DNA from 3 places in the Streptomyces sp. BK022 genome. Region 2 is predicted to be linked to each of the others. Evidence: riboswitches for the same ligand, from Rfam matches in the RefSeq annotation. Region 2 holds a riboswitch; each other region holds the start of a gene.

Region 1 (2,172 bases), 100 kb from region 2:
GCCGTGCGCTGGGCCGCCGACTGCCGCACCGAGGGCCTGTCGGTCGGCTGCTTCCGCCCGCCGTCCGTCCCGGACGGCGTCTCCCGGCTGCGGCTGACCGCCCGCGCGGACCTGTCGGAGGCCGACATCGAACGGGCCGTAAGGGTCATCACCGCCGTTCGGCCCTGGTGAGGGCGGGAAAAACCCCGTCAAATACGGTCTCGCGTCGCAGAGTTCACCCCGTTGAGCGACAGATGTCCGCGTATCTGGGGGGTTGGTCCACCGGACCGCTTCCGTAATGGCAGGCTGGCGTGCAGGCACCAGAGCGGGACCGGGCCCGAACTCTCCGCCCCCGCGTCGCCGCGCGGCGCGGGGGAGGTCGGCGGGCCGCCCGTGGGAAAGGGACTACTTCGCCATGGCAGACCATCTGGAAGCATCCGTCACTCTGCCGAGCGATCCCGCCTCGGTCCGCGCGGCCAGGTCCTACGTGGTGGGGACCCTGGCGAGCTGGGGGCTCCCCGCGGACGACGAGGTCACCGACACCGTGCGCCTCATCGTCTCCGAGCTGGCCACCAACGCCGTCCAGCACACCCTGGGCCAGTCGCCCACCTTCACCGTGGACGTCGTACTGGCCCGCGACGAGCTGCTGCTCATCGGCGTGACGGACAGCCATCCGAGGCTGCCGAAGAGACTCCCGGCCGCCGTCGCCCAGGACAACGGGCGCGGCATGGCCATCATCCGGTGTCTCACCGTCGAGTGCGGCGGAAAGCTGCGCGTCCGCCCCACCCGCGAGGGCGGCAAGACGGTCTTCGTCGAGCTGCCCTGGTGCGTGCCGAGCCAGCCACGGCCCGCCACGGCCCGTCCGGAGCCCTCTCCGGCCCGCTGACCCCGGGAACGGCCTCGGGGGCGTGGACGCGCCCGCGGAGACCGCTCCCGGCCGTCCTCGCTAGTTGACCCGGCCGTACCAGACGCTCTTGGTCCAGATCTTCTGGAGCCGCACCACGTCCCCGGTCTTCGGCGCGTGCCAGATCTTGCCCTTACCGGCGTAGATGCCGACGTGGTAGACGCTCGACCCCGAGTGGAAGAAGACCAGGTCACCGGCCTTGCGGTGGCCCGAGGAGATGTGGTGCGTCTTGTTGTACTGCTGCGCGGCCGTGCGCGGCAGCTTCTTGCCGGCCTTCTTGAACGAGTACAGCGTCAGACCCGAGCAGTCGAACCGGCCCGGCCCGGTGGCTCCGTAGCGGTAGGGGGCGCCCTTCTTGGACGCCGCGACCTTCAGTGCCTTCGACGCGGTGGTCGCGGCGGAGGCGTCGGTGGCCAGCCCCGGCACCATGATGGAGCCGCCCACGGCGGCCAGGGTGAGGGCCGAGGCGGTGCCGGCCCGAGCCATCAGCGACGGGACACGATTGAGCGCAGTCATGCGCAACCCTTCGTCAGCCGCCTGTGAAGGATGACCTGTCGGATTCGGGCTGGCGAAGTTGCCCGGCCGTGTCACCACGGCTTCACCCCAAGGGTTGCTCGGCACGATCGTCCGCTGCTCGCGGACATCCGTCCCGGCGACCCGGCTTGCTCGGGTCCTCCACTCCTGCCGATGCACTTCTGTCGACCGGTCATCCGGGTGGCGGCAGGACTCGGCGTCCGCCCGGATGCGCCCCGCCGTTGTGGCGGGGTCTTGTCGTCAGTCAGGGATCTTGGCCCACTCCTGTCCGAAAATCCCAATGGAACCGGGGGTTTGTGGTGTTACTCACCACTCACCCGTTCGGGTGGACAGGGGTGTGTCCGAGTCGCCGTCAACTCCCCTCCACAGCCTCGGACCTGGGCTTCGACCGCCGTGCGGTGGCCCGCCGGGCGCGTGGCGCGCAACTCGGCGGGCCCGGAAACGGGCCCGGAGATACACCGGTCGGCGGTAGCACGTTCGGCCCGTTTCGGCTCGGCGGACGACACGCCGGGCCCCGTACGGCCGACCGCGGTGTCCGGGTCAGCCGGCGGCATCCGGCGGGAGCGCGACGCGCGCGGTCCGGCGTTCGCCGTCCAGCACCCGCAGCGCCTGTGCCAGCGTGCCCCCGCAGAGCTCCCGTTCGCCCCGACGGTGCATCAGCGCGAGCGCGTCGCGGAGCGCGGCCGCCGTGCGCACCAGCGCCTGCGCCGCCCTCAGCGCCCGGTACGTGTCCCCGTGCCGGGCCGGGTTGATCC
Region 2 (2,172 bases):
ACACTCCCCTCTCCCAGCCCGATCGGGGCTGCCCCGGAGATGCCGGCCGGCGGGGCCCGGCCGAAGCGCGAAAACCCTGTTCAGGAGGTTGTGCACAACGTTCTGAGCCCCGTCGAGTCGCTTCTCAGGTAGTCGTTGTCAAGAACTGCCTGCGAAACGCTTGACAGAACGCGTAATCCGGAAGCAGTATGTCGGCATGCCTCGTGCTGCTTCCGGTGCGGGGTCGTCGAGAGATTGAGGGAGTCATGGGCGAGCGCGTCAGAAAGTTCTGCGACCGCAAGGTGAAGCGGGGCAGGAAGGCCGAGGTCTGTGGCCAGGACGTGCCCAACGACGAGTCCACGGTCTTCCAGATCGGTACCACCCGGTACGAGGCGGACCTGTGCCAGGAGCACCAGGACGAGATGCTGGAGGCCATGGAGCCCTACACGTCCATCGCCCACACGGCCCGCAAGCGCGTCGGTACACAGGTGCGCAAGGCCATCCAGGGTAAGGGCGGCCAGGCATTCACAGCTCAGGACGTCCGCCAGTGGCTGCGCGAGGAGCGCGGCTACGACGTGCCGGACACCGGCCGGCTGACCAAGGCCTGGATCGAGGAGTTCGAGGCGGCCCACCAGTAGCTTTCATCCGCCTCAGCGAGGGTCGGAGGACCACAGGTCCCCCGGCCCTTTTTCGCGCCCGAGAACAGTGTCCTACCCCCCGCCTCGCGCGAGGAGAGGGGGCAGTGGCCTGCGATTACAAACACGTAATCGTGATCGTGTAGAAAAGACTCATGCAGATGAGCGAGCGACAGCCGGCCCAGGGGAACCACCTCCCCTCCGCCAGCCTGCCCATGCTCGTCCTCCCGGTCCACGAGGCATTCTGCCTGGGCCGCGGCGCGTTCCCCGCCCGCTAGGGCAGCTCCTGGTACCTCACCGCCAGTTGCAGCGTAAGACCCAGCGGGGAACCCTTCCCAACGTTGTCCAGTTAGTTGCTCGATGTGCTTGACAAGCCATAGTGCTGATACGGTAAGTTGTACAACGTTCTTCAAAGGTGTTCTACGGAACGTCTTCTTCTGGATGTAGCGCAGCCCGGTAGCGCGCCTGCTTTGGATGCAGGGGGTCGCAGGTTCGAATCCTGCCATCCAGACTCAAGGCCCTTTGGCAGAGGAAGTTAATGCGCCCGCCTGAAAAGCGGGAGATCTTGGTGCGATTCCAAGGGGGGCCACTTTGTCCAGACGCCGAGCCCTGTTCCTGGACAAAAACTGCAATCAACCCTGAACAGGGGCGGGAGACCGAAACGCATTACTGGGGCGAATCCGCAGAACCTGTGTGGTAGGGAGCAGCACTTATCCCGAGTCCGTCACCTAATCTCGTAGGCGTACGGAGTGCAATCATGAATAAGAGGATCGCTGGACTCGTTCTCGCGGGCGCACTGGCCCTTTCCCCTCTCGCGGCTTCGGTAGCGGACGCGGAATCCAGTTACGTGACCGTGAAGAGCGGACAGACCCTGAGCGGGATCGCATCGGCCCACAGGACGACGTATCAGCACCTCGCGTCCATCAATCACATATCCAACCCCAGTCGTATCTACCCCGGCGAGAGGATCTACCTGACCGCCGGCTCAGCGCCCGCGCCGGCCAAGCCCAAGCCCAAGCCCACCAGCTCGACCTCGTCGGGCACGCGAATCGTCAACCAGGCCGCCAAGTACATCGGCACCCCGTACGTATGGGGCGGCTCCTCGACCAAGGGAATGGACTGCTCGGGCCTGACGTACGCCACGTTCAAGGCTCTGGGGAAGTCCCTCCCGCGGGTCGCGTCCAGCCAGTACCACGCCAGCAAGAAGGTCAGCTCGCCCCAGAAGGGTGACCTGGTCTTCGTCCACGACGGATCCGGCAGCGTCTACCACGTCGCCATCTACGTGAATTCCACGACGTGGCTGGAGTCGGAGCACCCGGGTGCGGGTGTCAACTACTACCACCCGTGGTCGAAGTCCGTTTACTACGGACGGATCGCGGTGTAGTAGGGTCCATTGCAGGAAAGGCCGGAGGGAATTTCGAGGTTCCTCCGGCCCCCGCCCGAGTAGACGAATGGCACAGTCAACCGCCTCAAAAGCGGTGCCGGAAGGCGTGTGGGTTCGAGTCCCACCTTGGGTACGCAGGGAAGGCCGACGGACGAGGCTTAGGCCGGTAAATTC
Region 3 (2,172 bases), on a different contig from region 2:
GCGCCGGAATACGCATGACCCACCTCCGCCTTAATGCCCGTGAAACGCCGACGACAGCGCTTGTCCCGTGACTCTATGGCAATGCGTGAGAATTTCCGATGGCCTGCCGGAATCCATGGCCATTTTTTGGACAGCGCCCGGAGGAAAAGGCAGCGAAAAGCCCCGGCCGGGTGGGCCGGGGCTTTACGGGAGGGTGAGGGTCAGACGTTCACGCCGTGCTTGCGGAGGTAGGCGACGGGGTCGACGTCGGACCCGTAGTCGGGGCCGGTACGGGCCTCGAAGTGCAGATGCGGGCCGGTGACGTTGCCGGTGGCGCCGGACAGGGCGATCTGCTGGCCCGGGACGACGCGCTGGCCCACGCTGACGCCGATGGACGACAGGTGGCCGTACTGGGTGTACATCCCGTCGGCCATCCTGATCACGATCTCGTTGCCGTACGCCCCGCCCCAGCCGGTGGAGACCACGGTGCCGGCACCCGCCGCGTGGACCGCGGTGCCGCTGGCGGCGTGGAAGTCGATGCCGGTGTGCGAACCGGACGACCACAGGGAGCTGGAGGACTGGTAGGCGGTGGAGACGTAGGAGCCGGTGATCGGCATGACGAAGGAGTTGAGGCGCTCGCGTTCGGCCTTGCGGGCGGCGCGCTCCTTGGCCTCGCGGGCCCGCTCGGCGGCGGCGCGCTCGGCGGCCTCCTCGGCGGCCTTGCGCTCGGCGGACGCCTTCTGGGCGGTGGCCTGCGCGGCGATCTCGTCGGCGAGGGTGTCGCTGACGGCGATGACGGGGGTGAGGCCGGTGTTCTCGACGGAGTTGTCCGCGGCGAGCGCCGGGGAGGCCGCGAGGGTGCCGACGACACCGGTGGTGAGAGCCGCCACACCGGCCGCCGTCGCGGTGGTGCGCTTGACCCGGCCGGGCTTGCGGTGCTTCCCGGTGGCGCACATGAACGCCATGAGCAGGCTGTTCCTTTCCTTCCCTCTCGCCTACCGGGTTAGCTGACGGGTTCGGAGCAGGAAGGTCTCCTACGGCCACCCTCGCTCACGCGCGGGCGCCCGATTCACCCCAGGGACTGCGTGGGTCCCCGGCTCCCCCTACGGGGGACTCGGCGATGGCTGTCCGGTGCCGCGGGCGCGGCGCACTGCCTGACGAACAGCCCGGATGAAGCTAAAGGGGACGGGAGCGGATCTTCAAACGGGTCCGGACTTTTGTAGCGCATCCCACACGCCAGAGGGGTAACCTCCGCCCCAATCCGGACATTTGGTGACCCTCGTTCGAAGGCACTCCCGAACACACGAGTGGGCCCTGACGACTTGTGTGACGTCAGGACCCACGCGCGTGCGACTACTCGGCGGAGACCACCTTGACCTCGCCGATGCCGAGCGCCTCGACGGGCTCCTTGATCTGGGCGGCGTCGCCGACCAGGACCGTGACCAGCCGGTCGGCCGGGAAGGCGTTCACCACGGCGGCCGTGGCCTCCACGGTGCCGGTGGCCGCCAGCGTGCGGTACAGCTCCGCCTGGAAGTCGTCGGGGAGGTGCTGCTCGACCTGGTCCGCGAGGGTGCCGGCGACGGCGGCGGCCGTCTCGTACTTCAGCGGGGCCACGCCGACGAGGTTCTGCACGGCCACGTCCCGCTCGGCGTCGGTCAGACCCTCGGCGGCCAGCGTATGCAGCACCGTCCACAGGTCCGCGAGCGCCGGGCCGGTGTTCGGCGTGTCCACGGAGCCGCTGATGGCGAGCATCGAGGCGCCGGTGCCGTCAGGGGCGGAGCGCAGCACCTGGCCGAAGGCGCGTACGCCGTAGGTGTAGCCCTTCTCCTCACGCAGGACCCGGTCCAGACGCGAGGTGAGGGTGCCGCCGAGGCAGTAGGTGCCGAGCACCTGGGCGGGCCACACGCGGTCGTGCCGGTCGGAGCCGATGCGGCCGATGAGGAGCTGCGTCTGCACGGCGCCGGGCCGGTCCACGATGACCACGCGGCCGGTGTCGTCGGCGGTCACCGGCGGCACCGGGCGGGCCTGGCCGGGCGTGCCGGACCAGGCGCCCAGGGTATCGGCGAGCAGCGCGTCGAGGTCGATGCCGTCTAGGTCGCCGACGACCACCGCGGTGGCGGTGGCGGGGCGGACATGACGGTCGTAGAAGGCGCGGACGGCGCCCGCGTCGATCTTCTCGACGGTCTCCTCGGT

Evidence for each region. Region 2 has a riboswitch for cyclic di-AMP ahead of EV284_RS17590 (LysM peptidoglycan-binding domain-containing C40 family peptidase). Riboswitches for the same ligand answer to the same signal wherever they lie in the genome.
Region 1: another riboswitch for cyclic di-AMP. It lies ahead of EV284_RS16950 (C40 family peptidase); the one in region 2 lies ahead of EV284_RS17590 (LysM peptidoglycan-binding domain-containing C40 family peptidase).
Region 3: another riboswitch for cyclic di-AMP. It lies ahead of EV284_RS23270 (M23 family metallopeptidase); the one in region 2 lies ahead of EV284_RS17590 (LysM peptidoglycan-binding domain-containing C40 family peptidase).

What each region holds. Positions count from the first base shown of each region.
Region 1 covers NZ_SHKU01000004.1:103,288-105,459, forward strand. The annotation lists gene EV284_RS16940 (8-amino-7-oxononanoate synthase) at 1-171, shown strand, start outside; gene EV284_RS16945 (ATP-binding protein) at 395-865, shown strand; gene EV284_RS16950 (C40 family peptidase) at 926-1,399, opposite strand; cyclic di-AMP (ydaO/yuaA leader) riboswitch at 1,403-1,616, opposite strand; gene EV284_RS16955 (hypothetical protein) at 1,958-2,172, opposite strand, start outside.
Region 2 covers NZ_SHKU01000004.1:207,356-209,527, forward strand. The annotation lists gene EV284_RS17570 (hypothetical protein) at 1-132, shown strand, start outside; gene EV284_RS17575 (histone-like nucleoid-structuring protein Lsr2) at 246-617, shown strand; tRNA gene EV284_RS17580 (tRNA-Pro) at 1,052-1,125, shown strand; tRNA gene EV284_RS17585 (tRNA-Phe) at 1,131-1,203, shown strand; cyclic di-AMP (ydaO/yuaA leader) riboswitch at 1,234-1,371, shown strand; gene EV284_RS17590 (LysM peptidoglycan-binding domain-containing C40 family peptidase) at 1,462-1,998, shown strand; tRNA gene EV284_RS17595 (tRNA-Leu) at 2,052-2,131, shown strand.
Region 3 covers NZ_SHKU01000005.1:494,347-496,518, forward strand. The annotation lists gene EV284_RS23265 (GntR family transcriptional regulator) at 1-16, opposite strand, end outside; gene EV284_RS23270 (M23 family metallopeptidase) at 201-944, opposite strand; cyclic di-AMP (ydaO/yuaA leader) riboswitch at 957-1,109, opposite strand; gene EV284_RS23275 (pitrilysin family protein) at 1,333-2,172, opposite strand, start outside.